DNA from 3 places in the Paenibacillus sp. J22R3 genome. Region 3 is predicted to be linked to each of the others. Evidence: riboswitches for the same ligand, from Rfam matches in the RefSeq annotation. Region 3 holds a riboswitch; each other region holds the start of a gene.
What was found. Region 3 has a riboswitch for cyclic di-AMP ahead of AC0YN4_RS22820 (histidine kinase). Riboswitches for the same ligand answer to the same signal wherever they lie in the genome.

Region 1 (9,923 bases), on a different contig from region 3:
AAAATATTTTGATCGATCAGAAAGTTCTGACCGAGGCTCTTCTTAAATGTGAAACCGTATCTGGCGATAATGTCTTTCGTGCGCTTCGGTGAAGCAACATCGACACCTGCCTTCATTCCCTCTGTCATCATTAATCTCCTTCGCTCGCCTGCTCCATCGTGGTTAGAGCCCGCATAAATTCCTCACGCGTAATTCGAAACATCGAACAGCGCTTATAGAACTGCTTGCCATTCGCATAGCCGATTCCGAGCAGATTGCCCATCTTCAGCCGTCTATCCGAAGCTTGCGGATGTACGAGCAGACCTGCTTGCATTAAATCTTCCATCGTGACCTCAGCAAGGCCGGCAGTGTCAGACGTCGCTTCCGTCCGCAAATTAGCGAGTGCTCGCTTAATTGCTTCCGGTGATGCGTTCTCGACGCCTATGTCTCCTTTGTAAAGCGCCTCCTCCTGAGGGAGAAAAGCATGCTTGCAGCCTGGTACACGCTGCGCCACGATCTTGCGGATTCGCTCGCCTGCATGATCAGGGTCGGTGAAAATAATAACGCCTCTGCGCTCCTGCGCCAGCATGACTCGGCGGATTACCCCTTCGCCAATCGCCGACCCACCGGTCTCAATGGTTTCTGCTTCAACGGCGCGTTTGATGGCGACAGTATCGTCTTTACCTTCTACTACAATGATTTCTTTAATCATGGGACTCCATTCCTTCCCTTCCGTACAACATGCAAAAAGAAGAGGCATCGCCTCTTCTTATGATGGCATATTTACGCGCGAAATACGATACGCATGTTCATACCGAGGAATACTGCCTACACTGCTGATGGTTTCTTCGGACCCAGCACATAAACCGTATAGCCCCGCTTCCGCCCAAATTTATCGGCATACGACTCGCTGTCAAAGTAAACATCAATCTTGTTGCCTTTGACTGCACTGCCCGTATCCTCAGCTCGGCGGAAACCGATTCCTTCGATATACACCCACCAGCCGATCGGAATGACTTTCGGGTCGACCGCAATGGTACGGCCTTCTTGAACGCGTGCTCCCGATGCGGTAATACCGTACTGTGGATGGTTCTTGCCTTTACCCGTCGAAGCCAAGCCGGCAGAATAAGCCGTAAGGGTTACATTCTTTATTACTTTCTTTGCACTGAACGTAACGCCTCGCTTCGTCATGGTAGATATGCTCGGCGAATTCGCCCGCAGCATCGTTACCTTCGGTTCAGGTTTCTTCGTCCCGACCGACACGATTTGATCGACAGAAGGTGACTTGGTCAACTTCTCGACTAATGTCTGCGAGACTAGAACTCCGTCTTCGAAAGTCTTTTCATAACGTTTAACGACCGTGCCTTGTTTACCCGTTTGGACAAGCTGTTCTTTCCCTTGCGCTAGCTTGGGATCATCCTTCTTCACAGTGGAGAAGGGAACGGGGTGGGTACTCTCCGAGATCTTCGTATCAATCCGAGTGATTGAAATAATCATATTCGGTTTAAGTCCCGAGGATAACGAAGGTACTACCTTATCTTGACTGCGTATCGATATATGAGCCTGATCGATCGCCGCCTGTACGGTTCTTTCTGTCGTGTACAACGTTCTTGCTTTGCCGTCAGCTTTTACAATAAGAGGCACCGCTTGATTAATAACAATTCGGTCACCGTCTTTAATACCGCCATCCAGCGGCATCGACACTTTATCATAAGTGCCAACTGCAATAGCTTGTTCATCCAGTAGGCGTTGAAGGACCCATTGCTTCGTAGAGACAATGGTTTCTCGTCCATTCACTACTACGGACACGCGCTTGTCAGCCGTTCCGTACAACAACACCAGAAACATGAAAGTCATAGCGATTGAGATCATAGCGCTTAGTACAATTAAACGCATGTTCTCATGCTTCCATCGCAATGCGAAAGACATGCTGGATGATCGTTTCCCATGGGTGTCCTTAAGCTGGAGTGCTCCCATTTCATCGGTCCTCCTTACATAGCCCCGCCGCCTTTGTTACGCATGATTACATAGACGCGACTATAGAGATTTTCTTTCCAAATTCAGCCCCGGACCACTTCCATAATACAGCTTTTGTCGTCAGTTTATGCTTCTTTCAAACAAAAAGAAGCCCGACGACAGAGGATCTGTTTCGTGGCTTCCCATTAGACAATGGTAGCATGGAATTGCATGCACGAGGTTGATCTCTCTTATTGACGCTTACGAGGTTAGCTGTCGGATTCGGACGTGAGAGTCGCCCTATTCGCTAATGGCACGTTCGAACAATTGCTGCTGTGCCGGTCGCAAAATTCACCCCAAGAAGAATTTCATGTCTATCGCTGTCTGCCTTGTACAAAACAGTGTCGCCCTTTAGTCGACGAACACGTTTTAAGGAGAAGAAACGAACAAGCTGTTTCTCCGTGATACAAACAGTTTCAACAATTGGTTCCCCCGCTCTCCGAATTCCGGAGATTAAGCGTTTTATTGGAAAAGGAATACAAGTTTTGTTGCTCTGAAATGAATCATACCGTCTACCGCGCCACATTGTAAAGAACTGATTAATGACGATTTTAACGAATTTCAAGGAAAAATAGACGAAAAGCAAGCAATTTCTTCAATCAAAATCAGTTTTATCACGAGAATAGTCCCAAATCCTTGCTTTCAAAGCCGTTTTCATCAGATTCCAAAACATTTCCTTGCGTTTTCCGTGGTTATTTCGCCGACTTCCTCCACACTTTTACCCGTTATCTCCGAGATCGTGTTTGCTACAAGACGGACGAATGCAGACTCATTTCGTTTTCCGCGATGGGGGTGAGGAGCCAAATAAGGAGCATCCGTTTCGATCAAAATTCGGTCCAGAGGCACTTGTGAAAGCACTTCCTTTGGCACCCTTGCATTGGTGAATGTAAGCGGTCCACCGAACGAAATATAGAAGTTCATATCGAGACATTGTTTCGCCGTTTCCCAACTACCGGAGAAGCAGTGCATGACCCCGCCAACGTCCTTGGCATCCTCTTCTCGAAGCAAACGGACGACATCCTCGTGGGCATCCCGATTATGAATAACGATTGGCATCCGTTTCTGCTTGGCTAATTGGATTTGTTCGCGGAATACTCGCTGCTGAACATCTTTAGGCGAGGTGTCCCAGTGGTAATCCAGACCAATTTCGCCGATCGCCACAACCTTCGGATGGTCACAAAGCGATGCAATCCAATCCAGATCCTCGGGACGCATATCAATACTGTCAACCGGATGCCAGCCCACAGCCGCATAGATAAAGGAATACTGCTCGGCAAGCGCCATCGTAGTTGGGATGGTCTCACGGTTAAAGCCGATATTGATGAGCTTATGTACGCCGGCAGCCTGCGCTCTTTCGATAACTTCTGCTCGGTCTTCGTCGAATTTAGGCGAGTCTAAATGCGTATGCGTGTCGATTAACATGATGGATATGGAAACCCCTTTCTACATTAAAGCAAATAATTCGCGGAGTTTCGCAGGCAGCCTGTGAGCTGATTCGCGAAGCGGTTCCTCCGGGTAATAAAGATGGTACTTGCCTTGATGGATACCGGTAATGGAACGAATGATATCCGAGCGGCTTGAGATTTCCGACAATCGTTCATCACTGCTCAGCAGCAGAATCGGAGGTTTTTCTTCCTTGCCTGCAGCAGTTGTTGAGCCGGGACGATAAACATCGTAGGGCATGTCGTAAGGAAAGTCAATTTCTAGGTGATAGTCCGGATGAAGGCCGATTTCTTGCAGCTGCTCACGGATTTCTTGCCACAGCTTCTCATCAGGGTGATCCATCGTAACATATTTGTACAGCTTGCGATTGAGAAACCTACGGCATAGGTCCGACAACACGGGATCAGGCTCATGGACCCATTGTGCAAAAGCCGTTTGAACAAGGGCTTCATCCAGATCCAAATACCCTTCAATGTCCATTGTGCCCGCAAGCAGCATCTTTATAGGCTTCATTAATGTATGAAATTTGTAATCATTCGCGAAGAGCTCCTTCGCCCTTCGGAAGATTTGCCTTAATATAATTTCAGAGCTTCTCGTGACCGGGTGAAAATACACCTGCCAGTACATTTGATAACGAGACATGAGATAGTCTTCGACGGCATGCATGCCGCTTTCCTTCACCACAATCCTGCCCTGATGAGGCCGCAGCACTCGCAATATACGCTCCAGATCAAAGGTGCCGTAATTCACTCCCGTAAAATAAGCATCTCTAAGCAAGTAATCCATGCGATCGGCATCCATCTGACTGGAGACCAGACTGACCACTATAGGCTGATGATAGGTTTTGCAAATAACGGCGGCAATGCGCTCCGGATAGCTCGAATCAAATTCGCGTAAGACTGCATTAATTTCCGTATTTCCAAGCAAAATGCGGCATGTCCACTCCTCATGGTGGCTGTCGAACACATCCTCTATGGAATGAGAGAATGGGCCATGTCCGATGTCATGAAGCAAAGCAGCACATAGGGCAACGAGCTTCTCCTCCTTTGGCCAATCGGTATAACCGCTGCGCTCAAACTGAGATATGATTTTGCGAGTAATTTCGTAGACGCCCAGGGAATGTGAGAACCGACTGTGCTCTGCTCCATGAAAGGTCAGATACGAAGTGCCAAGCTGGCGAATGCGACGCAGCCGTTGAAATTCCCGCGTATTTATGAGCTGCCAAATCAGCTGATCCTGAACGTAAATATATTTATGTACAGGGTCCTTAAATACTTTCTCTTCCGCGAGTTTATCCTCTCGATGAGCAGCACTCATGTCGAATCACGCTCCTTAAAGTTCAATCATTCGACACAAATGTCGAACTAATGTCGAATAATGTCGCAATATCATTTCCAACCGGACTTCGTTTGCAGTACTATATATATATTGAACAAATGCCTATTTACAACGGTAATCGGTTATTACTGGTCACAATTACCGTTAAAACCAGGTTGACTATTATGGGAAACGTTGGTATTATTAAGTCATTATATGATAGAATTTTGTCGAATGATGACGAGTTAATCCATTGCGAAGGGGAATAATAGATATGATGAAATCTACAGGAATTGTGCGTAAAGTAGATGAGCTGGGACGTGTAGTAATTCCGATTGAATTGCGCCGTACGCTTGGAATCGGTGAGAAGGATGCTCTTGAGATCTACGTAGATGGCGAGCGCATCATGCTGAAGAAATATGAGCCGGCTTGTATCTTCTGTGGCAACGCAGAGAATGTCGCTTATTTCAAAGGCAAAATCGTTTGTAACGTTTGTTTAACGGAAATGCCGACTCCTGTTACAAAATAAGAGACAAATTCAGTTTTATAGGTTATAATACATTTATCAAACCTGTTAATTCTAACCTTTTTATACTCCTTGATGCCTTCCTGAGCCATAACGGTCAGGAAGGTCTTTTTTTTGTCTACCGGCATGCTTCTATTTCTTCATTACTTCATTATATACATCTCGTTTTTGCAGGCCTCGATCAAGTGCTGTTCGTTTGATGGCTTCCTTCCGATCCTCACCTTGCTCCTCGTATCGGCTCACATGCTCCTCCAGCTCTAGCCCGCTCCACCATACCGGATCATCCTGCTGCAATTGCGCTGCTTCTTCTTTGCTCATACCTGCAATAACCAAACAATACTCGCCAAGCGGCGGATTCTCTTCCAGCCACGCGATGCACTCGGTAATTGTTCCTCGGGCGGCTTCTTCATGACGTTTTGTTAATTCACGAACCATCGCCATCTTCCGGTCACCTAGCTGCTCTAGCATCACTGCAAGGGTTTTTACGATTCGATGCGGCGATTCGTAACAAATTAATGTCGCCTCTTGCCTCTGTAATTGCTGCAGCCATGCGGTAAGTGACTTGCGCTCCCGCGGAGGGAATCCCGTAAACAGAAACTTCTCTGTCGACAAACCGGAGATGATTAATGCAGACAACGCTGCATTCGCCCCCGGGATCGGTACAATGGCTATTCCACTTTCAGCGGCGGCTGCAACAAGATCGGCTCCGGGATCGGATATAGCCGGAAGCCCTGCATCACTGACCAGTGCAATGGACTGTCCGCTCGCCAGCAATCGGATAAGCTCTGGCCCGCTATTCTCCTTATTATGCTCATGGTAACTGACAAGCCTAGTCGAAATTTCAAAATGTGCCAGCAGTTTGCGTGTTTGGCGTGTATCTTCTGCTGCGATCATATCGACTTCTTTGAGAATCCGAATCGCCCGAAAAGTCATATCCTCTAAGTTACCAATCGGCGTTCCAACTAGATACAATGTTCCGGCTGCAATACCATTACTACTGACTTCTGTTGTGCTGAAACTGCGCTGTACAATCATTTGGCCTAATCCCTCGTTCCCGCTTCCGGCGCTTGATCGCCGTAATAGATCCGCATTAACTCTTCATTATATTGTCGCTGTTCATTATATACGATCATCGGCGGCAGCAGCTTCACATCCGGTTTGCCATCTCTGGCCGCTTCAATCAGTACCATATTCGCTTCGGCGCCGGCATGCGGATGTACGAAGCGAATCCGTTTCGGTTCAAGCTTCCATTTACGGAACGTTTCCAGTATTTCAACCAACCGATTAGGACGATGCACCATGGCGACCCTCCCGCCTGGTCGTACGAGTCGCGCACATGCCGCTACAATATCATCCAGCGTCCCATTACGCTCATGCCTAGCCGCAGCAAAATGCTCATTCTCATTCTGATCCCCTGTTCCAGCAGGCATATAAGGTGGATTAACCGTAATGACATCATAATTTCCATGTCCGCTTTGTTTATAGAAATCACGCAGGTCGCCTTCATAAATATGAATGCGATCCTCGAGCCCATTCGCCTTCACACTTCGCCTTGCCATATCCGCAAGCCGAGGCTGAATTTCAACAGCGTCAATCTGGGCTTTCGTCCTTGTCGTTAAGAGCAGTGGTATAACGCCATTCCCCGCGCACAGATCCAGGATTTTACCGCGCGGCGGCACAGCCGCGAAACGAGCCAGCAATACGGCATCCATGGAGAAGCTGAATACTTCCCGGCTCTGGATAATATGCAGCTGATGCGTTAGTAAATCATCCAGCCTTTCATTCGGCTCCAGAGTTACTTCATTAGTCATCATTAATTGCTCCTTACGTTTGCCAAATTCGAACCGCTTGAATATGCAAACAAGACCCTATGGAAGGGTCTTGTCTCTTATTCCTTATTGAGAAACGAAAGGCAGAACAAACAGTCGCCTTCCGTTCGCAAATGTCCATAATACAAATTACAAATATGAAAACCTTCATGATACAATCTCGCCAAATTATCATACCCTTGCCCAACGCCTATCGCGTCACTTGCCAGCACGGGTTCATCGTTTGGCATGGCATGAGAATCATCTTCCACGGCAGCGGCCGGTACCGGCTTCGGTATTTGACTGGCCGTTTCCCGCTTTAATACTTTGCGCAACTGCTGATTTTCTATGCTAAGCCGGTTGTTTTCTTCCAAGAGCGACTTGATTTTCTGCTTCATCGCTCCCAGCTCCTGATGCAGGCTTCCCATATGGGATTCCAATTCGCTGATTTGACTAAATATGTCTTTTTTCAAGTCTCCACCCCAAGGCTATACAGCTTCGGATTCGCTTACTTATTTCACTACAACATCATCAAGCGGTAATTCCTTCGGTTTGCCGCCATCAAACAGCTGTACATAAACCGATTTGGAGCCCGCATTAATTCCGGTTACTTTACCTTCACCATAAGAAGTGACAACAACCTTACCTACTGCCGGCAATTCTTCGCGAACGCTCTCATAATTGTCATGCTCATATTTCAAGCAGCACATGAGACGTCCGCACAAGCCGGAAATTTTGGTTGGATTAAGCGATAAGTTCTGATCCTTCGCCATCTTAATGGACACCGGTTCAAAATCGCCGAGCCAAGTCGAGCAGCATAGTACGCGTCCGCAAGGTCCAATGCCGCCAAGCATCTTCGCTTCATCCCGCACACCGATTTGTCTAAGTTCAATTCGTGTACGGAATACGCTGGCCAGATCCTTAACGAGCTCACGGAAATCGACGCGGCCTTCAGCTGTGAAGTAAAAAATAATTTTGTTGCGATCGAACGTAAATTCGACATCAACGAGTTTCATCTTAAGCTGATGATCTCTTATTTTTTCAAGACAGGTCGCAAATGCATTGCGTGCGGCCGCCTTGTTCTCATCGACAATTTTGGCGTCGTTGTCACCGGCGATCCGAATGACTTTCTTAAGAGGCAGGACAACATCTGATTCTCCGACTTGCTTCTGTCCAACCACTACTTTACCGTATTCAATCCCTCTTGCCGTCTCAACAATGACATGCTGATCCTTATCAATTGGGAAATCAACCGGGTCAAAATAATAGATTTTGCCCGCCTTCTTAAAGCGGACACCAACGACGTTATACAACGTTTCACCCCTCCTGTACACGGATTAGCAGCTGCTCAAGCGCTAATTGCGGCGATACATGCGCGCGCATGCGTTTGCCTGCCTCAAGCGTATACTCCATACATGTCACCCAGCCCTCAGCCGAACGTGAGAATGCATGTTTACCAATCCAATCAAGCTGATCTATAAAAACAAGAGCCTCGTGTCTTCCTGCTTGAAAATGAATCATATCTTTATACCATAAAACGAGTAATGACAACAGAAGCTGAGGCTGCTCACCAAGCTCTGTCTTAAAAATATGCTGTTGCGCAGACATCATCGCCGCAGTAAACCGCGTGAGACTGTCCTTTCCTAATTGTATCACTACGTTTCTCATTTCTGCAAACCCATTCTGCTGGATAAGCGCCCTGCACGCATCTAATCCCGATGCGAGATGAACGGCAGCACGGGCAGGCAGCTGAGGAACACCTTCATTCGCCAATGTTTGCAGCATGTCATCGGGTGCAAGCGGCATAAACGGAACCCACTGCGTTCGGGAACGGATGGTTGGCAGTACGGCTTGTCCATTCTCCGTCAGAAGAATCGCGACAACCGGCGACTGCGGCTCCTCCAGAAACTTTAGCAAGCTGTTCGCGGCTTGCAGCGTCATGGTTTCAACGCGCTGCACGATATAGATTTTGCGTGACGTGCTTATATTTCGATAGGCAAGCTCTCTTTGAAGCTCGCGAATTTGGTCGATTTTAATGAAATTGCCATCTGGTTCTACCAGATGCAAATCAGGCTGGTTGCCATGCTCGAACTTCCGGCACTCCAAGCATTCGCCGCAAGCGTCATCGCCTTCGCCTGTACAGAACAATGCTTTGGCAAACGCCATCGCCATGTTCATCCGCCCGCTTCCGGGCGGCCCACTGAATAAATAGGCATGTGAAACTTTGCCGCTTGTCAGCGCATAAAACAAAATGCGTTTCGCCTTCGGTTGCCCGGCAAGCTGTGCAATGCTCATGGTAAAGATCCCCTCTATGCTAGAAAAACAAATTAATGAGAATGCCGCGAATATCCCCGACTTTTTGCAGCAGATCAAGTCGTCCTTCTTCACTTTCAAGCAGTTCTTCACCCATCGATACGAGGGAAGAATCTATTTCTTCTAATAACTTATATCGTTTCGTACGGCCGCGACGGTCAAATCCGCGCGTTTCCTTCATTCCGATACCCCGTCTGACGGTATCCTCGAGGAATTGCTTTACCATCTGGCGATAAAGTCGCAGCTCTCTGACGGTCATCGATCTTGCGAGCCGTTCGCCTTGATTATGAATATTCTGCAGTTTCTCCTGCAGCTGTTCAATCGTACGTTGTTCGTCCTGAAAGTTCATCACATCTGCAAAGTTCTTAGGCGCAATCGGTTTGGAGCCGAGATCCGGCCGCGCTCGGTCTTGCCCTAAAGGACGCCAGCCCGGATTAATCTTCATTGAAGTTCACGTCCAATCAGAAATGTTCGAACCGCTCTACTGGTACGACAAATACGGCAGCGCCGCCAACTTGCAC
Region 2 (9,923 bases), on a different contig from region 3:
ACCAGAAACAGATCGATATTTCTCGTGATCTTCAGAAGCTCACTAATTATCGACCCCTGCCATAATTCCTGCCACCGCGTTTGCTTCGAATGTCCCATCACGATTCGCGTCACATTATGCTGGGTCGCATAGTTCACTAACGTCCTTGGGATGCGCCTGCGTTTCGGAAAAGGCAGCTCTTCAAACTGACCGTCCACTTTCTCTACAAGCTTAATCGTGCTTCTGCGGAAGGTTGCCTCTTCCTTGGATAACGTCTTCTTCAAATTACGAAACGTGATCACCACTAAATCGCCGTTCAGTCGTTTGGCGATTTGCTGCCCTCGCCTAACGTAGATTGATCCGTTCCAGTGGTACTGCGTCGTGACAAGGATGCGCTCCGCTGTGCCGGATGGGCCGATCAGTCCCATTTCTTCACGATGCAACTTCAGGGATTCATTCACATCCTCCGCAACCAGCCGAAGCGCCAGTTCACGCAGTACACCTAAGTTGCCTCGTTTAAACAACGTTGCATCCTTATTGCCTTTCAAATGACCTTCGGCCATTCGACTTAAGACCGTTTCCGGGGTGACGTCAATCAGCCTTACCTCATCGGCCAGTTCAAGCGTATCCGCCGGAACCGTACATGTCGCTTCAATCCCCGTAAGCTTATGCGCGATTTCCGTGTAGCCTTCGAGCTCGTAGACGTTAACGGTTGTGATCACGCTTATCGCATGGGAGAGCAGGAATTTGATATCCTCCAGCCTTGTAGGAAACCGAGCGTCAGGACGATTCCGGTGTGCGAGTCCATCGACGAGAACGACTTCCGGATTTCGTTCTATGAGAGCATCCAGGTTCAAATCTTTGAACTCCGTACCGTCTGTATACCAATGAATACTAGGGACCCGCTCCAGATCACCTACTTGCTCTACCGTCTCGGGTCGCTGCAGCGTCGACACCGCGCAAATCACCACATCAATGCCTTGCTGCTTCAAAGCCTGCCCTTCACGCAGCATATGATAGGTTTTGCCTGAGCCGCTCACCGGACCGATATAGATCTTCAGCGTCCCGCGATGAAGCTTAGAGATGGAGTGCAAGATATCTTCCGGTGTTCTGCGTTTGAAGCTTTCCATTGGCGATTTCCCCCCCTATGTGAAACATCGAATAAACCGAGAAAGCCACCCCCATATGAAATGGAGGCGGCTGCTTAATAATCACTTCACTTGCTTCATTAACTCCATATTGATTGCCGTTAAGTTCACGCGCGGTTCCCCGAAGATACCAAGCTGGCGGCTTGTCGTATTGGCATCCACAAGTTCATTCAGTACCTGCTCCGAAATCCCTGTTTCTTTGCTGATTCGCGGCACTTGAAACTTGGCCGCTTCCGGGGATATATCCGGATCAAACCCGGAGCCTGAGATGGTTACCAGATCGGCCGGGATGTCCGTTAAGCTCGGATTCTCCTGGCGCAAGGCATCGATTCGCTCCTTCATCGCTTGCACATACTCCGGATAAGCGATTGCCATATTGGAGCCTGCTGTGGCAGTCGGATCAAATTTCGCATTTGAGGCTCGCGGGTGAAACCATTTCGGCGATTGGAAGTCCTGGGCGATCAGCTCCGAACCTACAACTTTGCCGTCTACTTTAATTAAACTGCCCTCGGCTTGTTTGGGGAATAGGACCTGGGCAAAACCCGTCGTGACTAAAGGATATAGGAGCCCGCAAAGCAGCATAAGCACTACGGACAGTCGGATCGCGGTCAATGTCATCTTCATATGATTATCTCCTTAAACAAGTTGAAGACCATGAAGCACCAGGTCTATGATTTTGATGCCGATGAAAGGGACGATAATCCCGCCGAGGCCGTAAATCAGAACGTTGCGCGTAAGCAGTGTATCTGCTGTCATCGCACGGTATTTCACGCCTTTCATCGCAATCGGAATGAGCAGCGGAATGATGACGGCGTTAAAGATAAGCGCCGACAGAATCGCCGATTTCGGCGAGGCCAGATGCATGATATTCAGCGATTGCAACTGAGGCATCGCGATGATAAACATAGCCGGGATAATCGCAAAATACTTGGCGATATCATTGGATATCGAGAACGTTGTAAGTGCACCCCGAGTAATGAGCAATTGTTTGCCGATAGAAACGACCGATAACAGCTTCGTCGGATCGGAATCCAAATCGATCATATTGGCCGCTTCCTTGGCAGCCATCGTTCCTGAATTCATGGCCAGACCCACGTCGGCTTGCGCCAGCGCAGGAGCATCATTCGTACCGTCGCCTGTCATCGCAACGAGCTTGCCTTCTTGCTGCTCCTTCTTGATGGCGGCGATTTTATCCTCCGGTTTCGCTTCGGCGATGAAATCATCGACGCCCGCTTCGAGGGCAATCGTAGCTGCTGTGAGCGGATTATCGCCCGTACACATGATCGTCTTGATGCCCATTGCCCGCATTTCTGCAAAACGTTCCTTCAGTCCGGGTTTCACGGTATCCTTCAAGTAAATGACGCCATAGATGCGATTGCCTACAGCCGCAGCGAGCGGAGTGCCTCCGGCTCTGGCAATCCGGTTCGAGACTTCTTCTAAGTCGCTCGGAATGCTGCCGCCGCTCGCGGAAACAAATTTCTTAATGGCATCGACCGCGCCTTTGCGGATCTGTACGCCGCCTGCCAGATCGAGTCCGGACATTCGCGTTTCTGCCGTGAACTCGACGATTTCAGCACTTGCATATTCACTCGCCGTCCAAGATTCGCCAAGCTTGCCGGCAAGCTCTACGATCGAACGACCTTCAGGCGTTTCGTCCTTAACGGAGGCCTGCAACGCGACGAACGTCATTTCCTTGGCGGTGACGCCTTTTACAGGAATGAACTCCGCAGCCATCCGATTCCCGTAGGTGATCGTACCCGTCTTATCCAAGATCAGTGTATCGATATCGCCGGCGGCCTCGACTGCCTTACCGGACATCGCAAGTACATTATATTGCGTTACACGGTCCATACCGGCAATCCCGATAGCGGACAACAGCGCGCCGATCGTTGTCGGTATTAAGCAGACGAGCAGAGCAATTAGAGTGGCGATATCCAGATTGACATTCAGATATTTCGCCATTGGAACCATGGTGATAATAACAATAAGGAAAATAATCGTTAACACGGCGAGCAGAGTCGTTAACGCCAGTTCGTTCGGTGTTTTTTGCCGTTTGGCGCCTTCTACGAGCGATATCATGCGATCTAGGAACGATTCGCCCGGATCTGTCATGACCTTCACAACGATATAGTCTGAGGCTACTCGCGTTCCCCCTGTAACCGAGGAGAAATCGCCTCCGGCTTCCTTGATTACAGGTGCGGATTCACCTGTAATCGCCGATTCATCGATGGATGCCAGACCTTCGATAATTTCACCGTCGGTCGGAATAAGCTCGCCGGCTTCCACACGGACAATGTCGCCTTTCTTCAGCTGTGTGGAAGGAACCTGCTTAAAGGATCCGTCCCGCTGAACAAGCTTCGCCATCGTTTCGGATTTTGTTTTCCGAAGGGTATCCGCCTGCGCCTTGCCTCGGCCTTCCGCTAAGGCTTCAGCGAAATTCCCGAACAATACGGTAAAGAGCAGGATGAAAAACACCGTCACATTATAACCTCTGCCCACAGTATCCGTACCAAACAGGTCCGGCCATATGGATAGCAGCAGCGTAATCACTGTACCTACTTCAACAATAAACATAACCGGGTTCTTCATCATAACGACCGGATTCAGTTTCTTAAAGGCATCAAGTATCGCCTGCGATGCGATTTCCTTCGTTATGGTCTTTCTGCGTGCAGCAGCCATCGTTATCTCTCCTTAAGTTTAGTGCGACATGGCCAGATGTTCAGCGATTGGTCCCAGTGCTAGGGAAGGGAAGAACGTAAGCGCTCCGATCACGAGAATGATCATGATGAGAATACCCGTGAACAATGGTGTATTCGTGCGCAATGTTCCCGTTGTAACCGGAACAACTCGTTTAACCGCGAGAGATCCGGCAATCGCAAGCATCGCAATGACTGAAATATAACGGCCGAACAACATCACAAGCCCAATTCCTACATTATAGAAGTCGGTATTCGCGGTCAGACCGCCAAATGCGGAACCGTTGTTTGCCGCGCCGGACGTAAAGGCATAAAGCACTTCAGATAGTCCATGCGTACCGGCGTTCGCTATGGACGCGACGGCTGTCGGCGTTGCAAGTGCAAGCGCGGTCGGTGCCAGAATGATCAAAGGGTGAATGAGCAGCGCAATGGCAGCCAGCTTCACTTCCTTGCCTTCAATTTTCTTGCCGAGGAATTCCGGCGTACGTCCGACCATCAGACCGCAAATAAATACGGATAAAATGAGATACAATAACCCATTGAGCAGCCCGACGCCTTTACCGCCGAATACGTTATTCAGCATCATTTCGGCTAATGCAACGAATCCCCCCATCGGTGTTAACGATTCGTGCATATTATTTACGGCCCCAGTTGTTGCAGCTGTCGTCACTGCCGTAAACAAAGCGGACTCGGATATACCGAACCTGACCTCTTTGCCTTCCATATTTCCATGAAGGCCTGCTGCATCAAGTGCGGGAACTCCTTTGTATTCCGATACAAAAACGACTGTAAGCATAACCATGAAGATGAGTCCCATCGCCGCGAATACAGCCCAGCCTTGTTTCTTGTTCTTTATCATCAGGCCGAAGGCATAGACAAGCGCGGTAGGAAGCAGCATCATACTAATAATTTGAACCATGTTTGCGAGCGGTGTTGGATTCTCGAACGGATGCGCCGCATTCGTACCGAACCATCCCCCGCCGTTCGTACCGATATTTTTGATTGATTCCAGCGTTGCAACGAGGCCTCTGGTTATCGTTTGCTGAGCCCCTTCAAGCGTGGTCGCATCTACAGCACCTTGGAACGTTTGCGGAATGCCTTGGAACACGTAGAACAAAGCAACCAAGAAGCTGAGCGGCAAGAACACTCGCGTGATTCCGCGAACCATGTCCACATAGAAGTTACCTAGATTATCCTGACGTCCGACGAGTCCGCGTATGAACGCAATCGCAATTGCAAAGCCGGTTGCCGCCGACGTGAACATCGGAAAGGTAATCGCAAGCAATTGAGACAGATAGGATAGTCCGTTCTCACCCGAGTAAGACTGCCAGTTCGTATTCGTAATAAACGATACGGCTGTATTGAAAGCCTGCCCTGCAGGCATATTGCCGATCCCGTCCGGATTAAGCGGCAGAAAGCTTTGAAACCGTAATACAAGATACAATAGGAGCATCATAACAAAGTTGCTCAGCAGGACGGCTGCTACATACTTCTTCCAGCCCATTGCTTCATCTTCGCGTACGCCCATCAACCGATACAGCAACCGTTCAAACGGACCGAACACACGATCCAATGCTGTTTTCTCATGCTGAAACACTTTTACAAGATAACTGCCTACCGGCTTAACCAACAACATAATGATGATCAGCGTAATGGCTACCTGTACGAACCCCATACTCATGTCATGAATCCTCCGCCCTGGCCATTTAGAATTTTTCTGGTTTAACTAACACAAAGCCTAGATACAAAATAAGAATAGCTGCAATAATGCCGACGATAATCATAGCGTTACCTCCCTAGGCTCTCTCACAGAATTTAAGGAATCCCCAGAATATTGCGAATGCAGCAACAAACAATACCACCATTGTAAAATCATTGACCATAACTTCTTACTACCTCCTATAGCTGCATGCAGTGAATTGAGAATATTTTCCCCTGCTAGATTGAAACTATTCATGTCTTTCAGCGTGCTTGAGGTTTCATACGCTGCTTATCGGTTCCCCCTCTTCGGTATAAGGAAATCTTAATACGGGTTGCCGTAAAAAGGGGGTAAAGAAACCTGCTGCCAGGTGTAAAAAAAGTATAAAAATCAATCGTTATCGCCGTCTAGAACGATACGTATGCCTGAGAATGGTCGAATAAATAGGCGCGATTCCATAATGCGTAATTTCGATTGGCTATGCCTTTCGCCGTGTAATCCAGCTGCTCGGCTAAGCTTGTTAATGCCGATTCCATTAAATGCGCGCGTTCCATCCCCCATGCGTCTTGCTTCTGGTGGATGTAGTCCAGACTCTCCTCGAGTGTCAGTCCCTTCATTCGCTGGTAGATGGCCGTCCACTGCACAATGTCGCCCTTCAGGTTACAGCCGTGCATCTGGAATTCAATGAGGCTGCAGCCTCCGTCATTCGTGGTGATGGCGAGTAAACCGCAAATGCAGTCTTCACTATGTCCAGGCAGCCGTTCATCCGTGAGCTCCCCATCAAATTGAAACAGCTCGATCGCCTTAATCTTGCAATCTTTCACAATAGTCACTCTCCTGAATGGTTTGGTAGAAAACACAAAGAGGCCCGGGGAGCAGAGAAACTCTACTCCCGGGCCTCTTTCACAGCGTGCGTAAAGAAACAAGCTGCTGGAAGCTCGATTGAAGGGGGTTCTCTCTCATACGCTTACGAGGTTAGCTGTCGGATTCGGGCTTGAGAGTACCCTACCTTAACAAATAACACCTGTTATGGATTCACCCCAAGAAGCCGTTCTGATCGAAATCGGCTTCTGATTGGTTCCCCCGTTCCTCTTGCGAGGACTCAGCGTTTAAAGCAAGTTATTCCGTTGATGAATCAAATCTTATTCCTGCGCGAAGAGAATGTAAAACCTGATTTACGTGCTAATTCCGCCAATTCTATCGAATTGCGCGCATAATTGCGCTTTCATCCTGCGAACCCATTCTTTTCAATTGGATTATCATAGGAATGCTTCCAAACCTTACTGCTTGTGATGCCAACAATAAGGAGCAAAGCACATTGTTCTCACATGGCAATTGAATGTGACCCCGAGATGCGATACGCTGAAATCTATAATGGACCCGGCCTGCTCGCTGGGAAGAAGGAGATTGGATCATCGTGCAGATTTTGCACCGGGAAAACAGCTCGCTGAACGAGATTACCGTTTACGATACGAATACGTACGGCGAGGAGCATGGGCGATTCCGAGTCCTTCAGTTCTCAAACAGCGCCATGCAAGGTGCTGTGGATTTGGATCAGCCTGAGCGGATCCTATTCGAATATCCGCAGGCTATGCTTCACCTCATGAATGGCAGCAACCCGACCTATCAGCGTCTGTTTATCATTGGTCATGGCGTTGGAACAATTGCTCGACATAGTACGGCGAGAACGATCAAAGTTGCGGAGCTGGACGAGCGAGTTGTGGCGTTAAGCAGGCAATATTTTGGCTATCGTGACGATAATGTGGCGGTTGGCGATGGCCGTGAACTGCTCTCATGCGAAGCTGAGCATACGGTTGATTTTATTGTGCTCGATGCCTTCTCCGATAAGGGAACGCCGCGGCATTTGACTTCGATGAGCTTCTTCGAGCTTGCTGCCGCCAAGCTGGATGAGAGCGGTGCTATCCTCATCAATCTCATGGGTAAGCGTGAGAACGATGCACATATAAACGCCATCTATACAACACTTCGAGAAGTGTTTCGATTCGTGAAAGCATTTGCTTTGCCAGCTGAAAACGCCGCGGATCGTCGAAATTACATCCTGACGGGCAGCAGCGCCCCGCTGACCTGCCAGACTCGCCGAATGGCCGGGTTTATGGAAATGGAATTGGGGCAAGGCTATATCATCGTGGATCACGATCACGACTAGTAGGATTCGCCTATCAGACGTGCTAGTGATATTTTTGATAAGAGAGGGGTTGCTATAAACCTTTGAATACGCCAGCCGCTCCGGCGCAGACCGTCCGCTTATTCGCTGCCGTCCCTGTACCGGATTCCATTAAACAGTCACTTTCGATAGGGTGCGAGGACATCAAATCACAGCTTCTATTTCGCAAATGGGCACATCCTGACGATTATCACATCACGCTGCAATTTCTGGGCGATACGCCAATAGAGCTTGTCCCTGCCATCTCGGCAGCACTTCGTGAAGCAGCATCGTCCGTTCAGGCTTTCGCGTTACATGTGACTTCGCTGGGCGTCTTCGGGCGTCCGATTCGCCCCTCCGTCCTGTGGGCTGACGTCGCAGGGGATGTCGAGCAGCTGCACAACTTGCAACAGCATGTTGCAAGGAGGTTAAAACCTCTCGGCCTCATGCCGGAGAGCCGCACCTACCATCCGCATCTCACGCTTGCACGCAACTACGCGGGCGAAAGCTCATTCGAGCCATCGCAACTGAACGGCTGGAAGCTGCCGCCGACCGGAAGCCCGCTCCAGTGGCAAGCGGATGCCATAACCCTCTATCGAAGCCACCTGCAGCGACGTCCGATGTATGAGTCCGTTTCGGTTGCTCCGCTCCTTCTCTGAGTTTTTCCCTATTCCCCTCCAATATTTGCGTTATACTGGTTAATAAACAACCCATTTTGGAGGTAGATGTGCCCCTATGGAATCACGCTGTTTCATTACCCATACCACCTATCAAGACTGGCCCGCCGTCCTCATGGAATCTACTGAGCTGCGGATTACCGTCATACCCGAGCTGGGAGGCAAAATCGTCTCCCTAGAGAACCGCCTTACCGGTAAAGAGTGGGTCGTCGGCACCGGGTCCCGTCCACTCGCTAAGGTCGAACATGGCTCTGACTTCCTCGCAGCGGATATGAGCGGCTGGGATGAATGTTTCCCTACCGTTGCCGCATGTCTCTACCCGTTAGAAGGGGACAACTTCGGACAACACATGCCGGATCATGGCGATGTATGGTCCATCCCGTGGGAGGTTTCTTTCGAAGAACAAGATGCACTCGTTTGCAAAGTAGTCGGAAGAGCGCTCCCCTATGAATTGACAAGAACCATTCGATTCGAGAACGATCAGCAGCTGCGTTTCGAATACACAGTTCGGAACCTCAGTTCGGAGACGATAGCGGCATTTTGGCTTGCGCATCCCCAGTTTGTTGCCACGACAAACACGCGGATTATGCTTCCTGGGGCCACTAAACAAGTACGCTGCGTATTCGGTGGTCGTTTGCTGCAGACAGGCGAGCTGTATGATTGGCCGGAAGCGGATATTGATGGTTCTTATCTTCGCCTTGATACGATCGAACCCGCTTCTGCCAAGGATGCTCGTAAATTCTATGTTGACGGGGCAGTCGATGAGGGATGGACCGGACTTTATGAACAAGACAGCGGGGATTACTTAATGCTGGAGTGGGATGCTGAATCAGTGCCCTACTTGGGCATCTGGATTGACGAAGGGTTATGCAACGAGCAAGCCGTTTGTGCACTGGAGCCATGCAATGGTTACTACGACAGCCTAACTGAAGCAGCTGAACGAGACAAGCTTCTCCACATTGCTCCTCACGCTACGAGTGAGTGGTACTTATCCGTCAAGCTAGGTTCCGGTCTAATGAAGACTAAGTAATTAGTCCTACTAATATAACGCCGTTTCTCTTAAGCTAATGCTTGGGAGGAACGGTTTATTTTTATTGCGGTGAGACTTTAGAACTAGGAGGATTTGCGACGTTCTGTGTCGAAGATAGTAGGAAATGTATGTTAATCGAAGGGAACTGTGATTGCTTATGAAAGCACACGAGCAGCAACAGCAGCCATCTAGAGAGAGTGGCTTTACATTAGTTGAAATCTTGACCTGCCTCATCATCCTCTCCGTCGCCGGACTCGCGATGACAGGTTTTTTTGTCCATGCCCTCTCCTACGCCAAGGGCAACCAGAATAAGACAGTCATGGTCAATCTGGCGCGTAACACGCTGTTTTATATGCAGAAACAATCAGATTTTGATGAGATGGCCAAATTTTTCAAGGTTGGACAACCGCTTGGCATCGGCGAGGAGCGTAATGAAATCAATTCAGACGGCTGCCCCGAAGGCAGTGGCTCCTGTACAAATTATAAGGAACTCGTAGATGACCCGCAGACGCTTGCCTTTATCTTGAATC
Region 3 (9,923 bases):
GGCTCCCATACACGAATGTACTGCCCCTTCATGACGTTGCTCCAATACATAATCTCAGGCGCCGTAATAAGCGCAACCAGCGAGGAGTCCTTCACAAGGACGATAAATTCGTTACCGAAAGCCGGAATCATCCGTTTGATCGCCTGCGGGAGCACGATGAAACGCATCGTTTGAGCATGCGTCATACCAAGCGATTTCGCCGCTTCTGTCTGACCTTTGTCGATGGACTGAATACCAGCCCTGTATATTTCAGCCGTGTAGGCTGCAGCATTCAAAGATAAAGCGGTGATAGCCGCAACAATCGCATTCGTTTTACCGTAAACGAACGGAATAAGACCGAAGTGCACGATATAAATCTGCACAAGCAGCGGAGTTCCGCGGAAGAAATTGATGTAAGACTGCATCGGCCACCGAAGAAACCAGCGAGTCGACATTTTGCCGAAGCTAACGAGTAATCCCAAGATCGAACCGATCAAAATCCCCGATAAGGAAATCCCGATGGTATACAGCGTCCCCTTCAGTAGAAGCGGCGCATAATCCATAATGATATCAAATCTAAATCTTAAATCCATCCCAATTCGCCCTTTCGTCTTCTTTACATCGATGATAGGCTAAGCGAACAAAAGGGCATGCGCAATCACGCATGCCCTTGGCGCTTTCTTACTTCAACAGATTAGCCGTATTCGGCTCTTCGCCAAACCATTTCTTATACAGTTCTGCATATTTGCCGTTCTCGATGATTGTCTTAATCGCCGGGTCCAGCTTCGCTTTCAATTCGCTGCCTTTCGGATACAGAATGCCGTAATACTCCGGCGTGAAGTTTGTTGTATCCGAAATTTCTTGGTATTTCTTATCCGGGTTATTCTTGATGTAATCACGAACGATCGCAATATCGGCCACAACCGCATCTGCGCCGCCTTGATCCAGCTCAAGCAAAGCAACGGCATTGCTGTCGAATTTCTTCAAATCCGTGTTGCTGTTACCCATGATCTCCGTCATCAAGATGTCAGCTGTAGTACCGGTTTGAACAGCAACCTTCTTATCTTTCAAGTCAAGCGCACTCTTAATGTCGCTGCCTTCTTTAACCATAATGACGTTAATGGATTCAAAATACGGCATAGAGTAGTCGTAAGTTTGTTTGCGCTCGTCTGTGATCGAGATACTCGAGATTCCTGCTTGGAACTCTGTAGCTTTCTCTACGCCAACCAGCATGCCATCCCAGCCCGTGTTCTTCACTTCATGCTTTAGGCCGGCTTCATCCATAACGGCGTCAAGGAATTCGATGTCGAAGCCCGTGATTTTGTCTTTGTCCATATATTCCATTGGAGCATAAGCCGCATCTGTTGCAAACATGTACGTTGTATCATCACTGCTGTTGCCTGCTTCGCTGCCTGTGTTGTTATTGTTACTGTTCTTCGCACCACAACCAGAGAGAATTACCGCTGTCACTAATGTAAGAATAGCTATAATATACCACTTTTTCATTCTGTTTCCCCCTAAAGTCATCTTTAATACACTAAAGATTCTATCAAGAAAAAAGTCTTGTTTCAATTTAAATTTTTAAATTGTCAGGTAATCTCACATATTACCAAGTTTAATGGATATCCATGCTTGTGAATAAATGTGTACCTAAACCCCAGTATCTATTCTTCTCCAATTTCGATGTTTGGATTAAAATCCGCTACAACAAGCACATCCATATGCCGTCCATCACGCAGAATGGTGTCGACCACGCATTTATTCCGCAGCTTGCTCCAGAAGCCTTGACCGGATTGACCGAGCACCATTTGGGAGCTCTTCAACACGTTCGCCTTCGCCAGCAAAGCAGCAGGTACATCGTTACGCGAGACATTGTGCTCGACCTCGAACGTACCGCCAAGTCGCGCCGTCAACTCTTGCAGCTCTGCAATCCGATCCTCTTCACCAGGCACCGCATCCGTCTGCACGTAATGAACATGCCAATCCGCTTTGAGCCTATGCGCAATTCGGAAGCCGCGGCGAATGAGTCGCTCCGCTTTCTTGTTCACCGTTACCGCAACGAAGATTGATTCGTGACGACGCCATGGACCGCGAAGCGAACCGTTGCGTTCCCATGATTCCAGTCGCTCATCGACATCGTCCGCGATTTCCCGCAAAGCAAGCTCGCGCAGCGCAATTAGATTACCTGTCTTGAAGAAGCCGCAGAGCGCGTCCTCAACGTCGCACATTTTATAAATATGACCTTCCCGCATCCGTTGCTGCAGCGTGTCAGGCGCCACATCGATCAGCTCAACCTCATCGGCAACGCGCAGCATCAGGTCCGGAACCGTCTCTTTTACAGCAGTCCCTGTAATTTGCTCTACCGCATCCTTCAAGCTTTCCAGATGGTGAATGTTCATTGTCGCAATAACGGATATGCCGGCGTCCAGGATCTCCTGAACATCCTCGTACCTCCGTTTGTTGCGGCAGCTCGGTGCGTTGTTATAGGCCAGCTCATCAATCAGCACAACCTCCGGATTGCGCGCAATAATCGCGTCCACATCCATCTCCGAGTAAACCTGGCCATCGAATTCAACTGTCCGACGAGGCACAACCTCAAGCCGCCCGGCCTGATCCTGCGTTTCCGCGCGGTCATGCGTCTCCATAAGTCCAACTACAACATCGATTTCTTTGCGCAGCAAATCATTGCCCTCGCGAAGCATCATATAGGACTTGCCCACTCCCGGTGCTGCGCCGACATAGACCTTGAATTTACCGCGGCGAATCCGCTCGATCTTCTTCTCTACCTCTTGCGCACTCAGCCTCCGGTACGGCTCGGCTGTCATCTTCGGGGTTGCCCGTTTCGTCGGCAGTACTCGCTCCCCCTCATGATCGGCTCTGTCCGCCATGAAGAAAACGTCAATGTTGCGCATTTGTTTCAGCACGCTTCCCGCGATAGAACCCTGTGCAATCTCCTGTGCACGCGTCTGCTTGGAATGCCCCATAACAATACGGGTGGCATTAATCAGCATCGCGTATTTAATGAGTGCACGCGGGATTTGTCTTCTATTATTAACCAGAATCTCTCTAAAGCCGGCATCCACCTTCTCGGTCAGCTTCAGAATGGAGCGCTTGAAGTCATCTCTCTCCTTCGTGGGCTCCTGGCTGGAATCGACGAAGACTACAACCTCCAAGTCGCCGCCAAGACGTTTGGCGATTTGTTGCCCGCGCCGGATATAGATCGAACCATTCCAGTGATACTGCGCCGCTACCAAGATGCGCTCCGTCGCGCCGGACGGCCCGATGAAGCCCTGCTCCTCGCGGTATTTCTCCAGCGACTCGTTCACGCCCTCCGCCATCAGCCGAAGCGCAATCTCTCTGAGCTTGCCGAGGTTCCCACGCTTGAGCAGCCCGGGATCTTTAATATTATTTAAACGCCCTTCATTTAGGCGTGACAGAATCGTTTCCGGTGAAGCATCGATTAACCGCACCTCATCTGCCAATTCCAGCAGATCCGCGGACACCGTACATTCCGCTGTGATGCCTGTCAATTTCTGCGCAAGCTCGGTTACTCCTTCGAGTTCGTATACATTCACGGTCGTGATGATGCTGATACCATGACTCAGAAGAAATTGGATGTCCTCCAAACGGTTCGGGAATTTCGCTTCCGGACGGTTCTCGTGCGCCAGCCCGTCAACGAGCAGCACCTCCGGATTCCGTTCCAGAATGGCATCCAAATTAAGATCCTTCTTCTCCACGTCCCCCTTGTACCAATGAATACTCGGAATCCGCTCCAAATCAGCAAGCTGCTCCACCGTTTCAGGTCGGCGCATCGTCGATACTGCGCAAATCACAACCTCAATGCCTTGCTGCATAAGCGCTTGGCCTTCGCGCAGCATATGATAGGTTTTGCCTGAGCCGCTCACGGCACCAACATAAATTTTAAGACGGCCGCGATGAATTTTGGAGATGGATAAGAGCATTTCTTCAGGGGTTTTGCGGCGGTAACCAGCCATGACAACTTCGCCTTCCTTTCTACACCTTTAAACTTACATAATCTTCGCAAACTTATTCTTCTTTGTGACCATCCTTACCTTATAAAACGCACAAAAAAGAAGCCTGCAGGGGGATTGCCTCTTTAACACAGAGGAACGCCTCTCGCGGCTTCTAGGCACAAGTTATCATCAAAGTGTCTATTGCACGAACATTCGTTGCCTCTCTTATACGCTTTCGAGGTTAGCTGACGGATTCGGGCGTGAGAGTCGCCCTACTTGAAGCGTCGACCATGCGGTCTGTTCTTCAAGATTCACCCCAGATGAGTGGTTCCCCCGATTTCTATTCAGAAATTCAGCGCTATAGCAGAAGATTAAGCATGAATCGTATGTTACGCCTGCGCATGTCTTTTGTAAAGGAATGCCGCAAACGGTTTCGTTCTCATTTCCAGCCAACTGACGCGAATATAACGCTTACAATGGAGTAGATCGCAAGCACTCTCCTTCTACCTCACTAATTTGCCGTTTCTCACAAATAAGGCGAAATAGAAGAGACAGCCTGCTGCTTCGCGCTAGTTATAACCGAAGCCCATTTCAATTAACCGGAGCAGCAGACCAATCAGGAAGCCGCAGACGGCACCATTCACCCGAATCCATTGCAGGTCCTGCCCCACTTTATCTTCAATTAACTCCACCAGCTGATCATTGTCGAGACGATCGAGGTTCTCCTTGACGAACGAGCCGATCTTCGCGTGATTGCGTTCAATGAGTCCGGCGATCTGCCCTTTCAACCAATGCTCGGCATCCTGAACCAAGCCGTGGTTCTCCTCCAGGCGATCAAGCAGCCCCTCCAGCATCGGCCAAACCTTAGCTGCAAAATCCTCCGAATGAAGGAACGTAATGCCCCTCTCGCGCAGCGATTCGAACAACCGTGTCATCTCGCCATCCAGATCGAAGGAAGCAAGCAATTCATCGCGCAGCGCGTTCAACTGTCCGGTCTCGGCCAAACGTGAGATTAACATCTCCAGCCCTTGATGCAGATGCTTCATAATAACAGCACGACGATCCGTGCCTTGAACCTTCAGTTCATTAATCTTCGTTAGGATAAAGGATTGCAGCATCGTGCCCAGCCGATCCTCATCCAGATAGCCGATAAACGCGTTGACCGCAAATTGCATCAGGCCGCCCAGATTCAGCCCTTTCACGAGCTGCATCGCCGCATTGCCCAGCTCGCGGCGCATCCCTTCGGTGCTCGCCCATTCTTCCGCACGCTCCAGCAGCAGATCGAGCAGACGCTCGTCTACGCCATTCTCCACGGCGTTGCGCAAGAAGCCGCGCAGCGCTGCTTCCAAATCAATTCGCTCCACCGCGGAGCGAATTTCCCCCGAGAGAATAGGGACTAGCTTCTCCATCTCGATCGTACGCAGCGCTCCCTCAAGCAGATGAGGCAGACGCTCGCTGTGTACCGCCGAATGAGCCGCCTGGCGAAGAGCAGGCAACAGCTGCTTCGCCAGCTCAATCTGCCGCAGCTTCTCGATCATGCTCTCCTTCGCAAGCAGCCGATCCTCGAGCACGCGCACGATACCGTCCGACATCTTCTTGCGATTGCGCGGCAGCAGCGCCGTATGCGGAATCGGAATTCTCAACGGATGGCGAAACAGCGCCGTAACGGCAAACCAGTCCGCGAGCCCCCCGATGACACCGGCCTCGAAGCCGACATGCAGCAAGCTAAGCCCCGTGCCGCCGAAAGGCAGCGTAGCCGCGAAACCCGTTGCCATAATACCAAGCGATATATTAGCAATATGTTTGTTTTTTCTCGAATCGTTCGCCATGTTCTTCCTCCTACTAGTGCTTCTTTACACCATACCACTTCATACGAATCAGTTGCAAAAACAGCCCTAAAAGCAAGAAAAAAGAGACAAGACCCGGGGTCTGTCTCTTCCTCCGCCTTCAGTCGCCATTGCGCTCGTCAGCTCTTCCGGCGCTCCAGCTTATGAATACGGGTAATTTTGGATTTATTATATGCTTTTTGCGATAGCTTGTATAGGAAGGACAGAAATTATGCTTGATAAACAGAGAGGCCTCCACTACAATAAGGAAAGAAACAAAAGTTAAAGCACTTTAACTTTGAATTCGAACAAGTTAATTATCATCGGGATTAGATCCTATATTTTTTTGAATTAAAGTATAACCGCTTTAACTTTACTCGCCGGAGGAGAATGCATACGCATGAAGGTTAGTATTTTCGATGTCGCCAAGAAGTCGGGCCTCTCTGTTGTCACGGTATCCCGCGTGCTTAACGGTGCAGGTTCTGTGCGCGAGAAGAATCGACAGAAGGTGCTTGAGGTGATGAAGGAGCTCGATTATCGCCCAAGTGCGGCCGCTCGCAGCCTCGCAAGGGGCAAGACCGGTATTATCGGCCTCATCATGACCACCATGCAGGATTCTTTCTTCGATGAAATCGTCAATGAGATTAACGGTATTCTGGCTGAGCAGGGATACTTCCTCGCTGTAGCTGTGACGAAGAGCATCAGCCGGGAGGACAGTCACTATCTGATCCAAGAGGACCGCGTGGATGGTATTATTCTGCTCTCACCGATTGAAGAAGACCATTATATTATTGAAATGAAACGACGGAATATTCCTTACGTCCTGATCGATAATCAGAAACCGGAGAATGATGTCTACTCCATTACCGTGAACAATTTCAAAGGTGGTTATACCGCGGCGCAACATCTGATTGAGCTTGGACATACATCCATTGCGCATCTTAGCGGCAGTGAAATGTTTAGAAGTACTCGGGAACGCCGCAATGGCTTCCTGGAGGCGCTTCAGGAAGCCGGCATCCAGCCGTTCGAGCTCGTTTCCGGCGAATATTCGGCTGAGTTCGGCTATCAATCGGCTAGGCGATGGATCGAAGCGCAGCAGCTTCCGGGCGCGGTTTTCGCCGGCGATGATTATATCGCGATCGGCGTTATTAATGCCTTTATGGAGGCCGGCATTCGCGTTCCGGATGAAGTTGCCGTAATCGGCTATGACGATCAGCAGGTCGCTACGCTGCTGCGCCCCCTCTTGACGACGATACGGCAGCCGGCTGACCGCATCGGAGCGGCCGCTACAGAAGTGCTGCTTAAGCGAATCGACGGATCGATGAAACGTGCAGCCAATCTGCGGATTGACCCTGAGCTCGTGCTCCGCCAATCAACAGGAACTGTCATGAAGCACAATCAGCTGGAAAACACTTAATGGATCGACCTTTTGGAAACAAGCATTACTAGGGGTAGCCTACGGAGACAGGAGTGGCAATAATGGCTTATTATTTGGGCATAGACGGCGGCGGCACGAAAACGCACGCCCTGCTCACAGACGAACACGGCAATGTGCTTGGCAAAGGACACAGCGGGAACGGCAATCATCAGCTTGATGCAGAAGGCGCTGCTCGGCACTTGGCCGAAGCCGTATCCGCGGCACTGACACAAGCGGGAATCAACCACGAGGATGTACAGCATGCCTATTTCGGTCTGGCAGGTGCTGACCGGGAAGCGGATTATCGGATCCTGCATCCCATCGTGAGCGCGATCGGCCTACCTCGCTACTCGATTACTTGCGACACCATGATCGGACTGCGCGCCGGAACAGATCGTTCCTATGGAATTTCGGTCATTTGCGGTACCGGCACCAACTGCGCCGGCCGCAACAGGGAAGGCGTCCATATCCAATGCGGCGGCTTCGAATATATGCATGGCGATTTCGGCGGAGGCGCTTCGCTGAACATTGAGGCATTCCGTACCGTAATTCGCGCCTGGGATGGTCGAGAGAAGCCAACGCTGCTCACTGATTTGCTGCTTCGTTTCCTGGGATATCCCGATGTTGAAACGATGTTTCACGATTTCCTCGATCATGACAAGAAGGTGCCGGTAGACGTCACGAAGCTGCTGTTTGAAGCAGCGGCGCTTGGCGATGAAGCCGCGATTGCTATCCTTCACCATCAAGGGACGGAGCTCGGCAAGTCAGTGGCCGCCGTTGCGCGGCGCCTAGGGATGGCCGGCGAGACTTTCGATGTTGTGCTGGCAGGCAGCCTTCTGACACGCGGTGACCGCGGCGGCTGGATTCGCGGGCCGGTTGAAGAGCTTGTATCGGCCGCCGCACCATCGGCAACACTTGTCACATTGACGGTCGATCCGGTCTTCGGCGCTGTCTGGTCTGCTATGGAAGCAGATGGCTTAACGATTGAGCAAGATGTTTATACCCGTATGCGAGCACTTGGCGAATTCGATGATATCAAACTATAACGCATAACTAACGATATGGAATGGGATGTGACTGGGATGGCAGACGGATTGAAGGTTGTTGTTATTGGGGGAGGTTCCTCCTATACCCCGGAGCTGGTTGAAGGATTTATTCGATTTCATCATGAGCTTCCGGTACGCGAGCTATGGCTCGTCGATATTGAGGCAGGTCTTCATAAGCTGAACATTGTCGGTAATTTAGCCAAACGTATGGTGGAACGCTCCGGCCTTCCGATCGAAGTGCACCTGACGACAGACCGCCGAACGGCGATCAAAGGCGCTGATTTCATCAGCACCCAGATGCGTGTCGGCATGCTCGAAGCGCGCGGCAGAGACGAGTCCATTCCGCTGAAATACGGCGTAATCGGGCAGGAAACGACCGGCCCAGGCGGCATGATGAAAGCATTGCGGACGATTCCGGTATTGCTGGACATCTGCCGAGATATCGAGGAGCTGGCGCCTCAAGCATGGCTGCTTAACTTCACGAACCCGGCAGGTATCGTTACCGAGGCCATCCACACCCATTCCAACGTACGCAGCGTCGGTCTGTGCAATGCTCCGATCGGACTGACCAAATGGCTGACTACCACATACGAAACAGCGCCGGAGCATATCTACACCGAGTTCGTTGGCTTGAATCACCTGCACTGGGTGACACGCGTAGACGTTAACGGCGTAGATAAGCTTCCTGAGCTGCTAAACAATACGGAAGGCTTCAGCGGCAAGAACGTGCCGCAGACAGGCTGGAATCCGGATTTCCTCCGCTCGCTCGGTGCACTGCCTTCTTATTATCTGAAGTATTTCTATATGACCGATGAGATGCTGGCCGAACAGCAGGAATCCTTCAAGCGAGACGGCAACCGCGCAGCAGTCGTGAAACGTGTAGAAGATGAATTGTTCCAGCTGTACGCTGACCCTGATCTGAGCGAGAAACCCAAGCAGCTTGAGCAGCGCGGCGGGGCTTACTATTCCGAAGCTGCCGTTAATCTCATGAAGTCGCTTTACAACGGCAAGAACGACATCCAAACGCTTAATGTCGCTAATAATGGCACGATTGACTTCTTGCCCGACAACGCGTCAATTGAAGTGAACTGTGTCGTGACGAAGACCGGCCCGCTGCCCCTTCCTCTGACGAATGTGCCTCTGCATGTCAAAGGTTTAATTCATGCCGTTAAAACCTACGAGCAGCTCACAATAGAAGCAGCCGTCTCCGGCAGTCGTGATATCGCGCTCCAAGCGATGGTTCACCATCCGTTGGTACCGAGCGTAGAAATCGCGATTAAACTGCTGGATGAGATGCTGGAAGCGAACAGAGACTATTTGCCGCAGTTCTTCCCACAATCGTAATTGCAACAGTATAGACCGAGCAGAGAGTCATGGGACTCACTGCTCGGTCTTTTGTATTTATAAATTAACATTTTGTTCATTTTCTTTCTCCTACTTTCGTTGTATGATGATTATTGTGATAATGATTCTCAGTATCAGCGAATTTATTTCATGGGCTTTCATTTATATGAACCATTAATCATTACGTTTCGAGCAGCGGCGGAAACCAACTTAAATAGAGTAGAAGAAAGTAGGCACATACGTGAACAATCAACTGGAATTATTCGATGTTACCATAATCGGGGGCGGCCCGGCCGGCCTCTACTCCGCTTTCTATAGCGGCATGCGGGAGATGAAG

Region 1: another riboswitch for cyclic di-AMP. It lies ahead of AC0YN4_RS29945 (G5 domain-containing protein); the one in region 3 lies ahead of AC0YN4_RS22820 (histidine kinase).
Region 2: another riboswitch for cyclic di-AMP. It lies ahead of AC0YN4_RS31385 (hypothetical protein); the one in region 3 lies ahead of AC0YN4_RS22820 (histidine kinase).

What each region holds. Positions count from the first base shown of each region.
Region 1 is NZ_JBWDNS010000012.1:3,835-13,757, reverse strand. Features, by position in the region: gene rsmA (16S rRNA (adenine(1518)-N(6)/adenine(1519)-N(6))-dimethyltransferase RsmA) at 1-131, opposite strand, end outside; gene rnmV (ribonuclease M5) at 131-691, opposite strand; gene AC0YN4_RS29945 (G5 domain-containing protein) at 808-1,956, opposite strand; cyclic di-AMP (ydaO/yuaA leader) riboswitch at 2,179-2,465, opposite strand; gene AC0YN4_RS29940 (TatD family hydrolase) at 2,653-3,417, opposite strand; gene AC0YN4_RS29935 (HD domain-containing protein) at 3,439-4,755, opposite strand; gene AC0YN4_RS29930 (AbrB/MazE/SpoVT family DNA-binding domain-containing protein) at 5,030-5,284, shown strand; gene rsmI (16S rRNA (cytidine(1402)-2'-O)-methyltransferase) at 5,414-6,316, opposite strand; gene AC0YN4_RS29920 (tRNA1(Val) (adenine(37)-N6)-methyltransferase) at 6,322-7,095, opposite strand; gene AC0YN4_RS29915 (initiation-control protein YabA) at 7,170-7,517, opposite strand; gene AC0YN4_RS29910 (PSP1 domain-containing protein) at 7,602-8,402, opposite strand; gene holB (DNA polymerase III subunit delta') at 8,407-9,384, opposite strand; gene AC0YN4_RS29900 (YaaR family protein) at 9,404-9,847, opposite strand; gene AC0YN4_RS29895 (cyclic-di-AMP receptor) at 9,864-9,923, opposite strand, start outside.
Region 2 is NZ_JBWDNS010000016.1:16,769-26,691, reverse strand. Features, by position in the region: gene AC0YN4_RS31410 (histidine kinase) at 1-1,109, opposite strand, end outside; gene kdpC (potassium-transporting ATPase subunit KdpC) at 1,191-1,751, opposite strand; gene kdpB (potassium-transporting ATPase subunit KdpB) at 1,764-3,806, opposite strand; gene kdpA (potassium-transporting ATPase subunit KdpA) at 3,825-5,498, opposite strand; gene AC0YN4_RS31390 (potassium-transporting ATPase subunit F) at 5,530-5,607, opposite strand; gene AC0YN4_RS31385 (hypothetical protein) at 5,930-6,346, opposite strand; cyclic di-AMP (ydaO/yuaA leader) riboswitch at 6,472-6,640, opposite strand; gene AC0YN4_RS31380 (spermidine synthase) at 6,940-7,689, shown strand; gene thpR (RNA 2',3'-cyclic phosphodiesterase) at 7,752-8,345, shown strand; gene AC0YN4_RS31370 (hypothetical protein) at 8,422-9,393, shown strand; gene AC0YN4_RS31365 (type IV pilus modification PilV family protein) at 9,551-9,923, shown strand, end outside.
Region 3 is NZ_JBWDNS010000005.1:353,447-363,369, forward strand. Features, by position in the region: gene AC0YN4_RS22810 (amino acid ABC transporter permease) at 1-572, opposite strand, end outside; gene AC0YN4_RS22815 (basic amino acid ABC transporter substrate-binding protein) at 661-1,485, opposite strand; gene AC0YN4_RS22820 (histidine kinase) at 1,644-3,974, opposite strand; cyclic di-AMP (ydaO/yuaA leader) riboswitch at 4,169-4,321, opposite strand; gene AC0YN4_RS22825 (DUF445 domain-containing protein) at 4,523-5,782, opposite strand; gene AC0YN4_RS22830 (LacI family DNA-binding transcriptional regulator) at 6,180-7,196, shown strand; gene AC0YN4_RS22835 (N-acetylglucosamine kinase) at 7,259-8,242, shown strand; gene AC0YN4_RS22840 (6-phospho-beta-glucosidase) at 8,279-9,586, shown strand; gene AC0YN4_RS22845 (NAD(P)/FAD-dependent oxidoreductase) at 9,828-9,923, shown strand, end outside.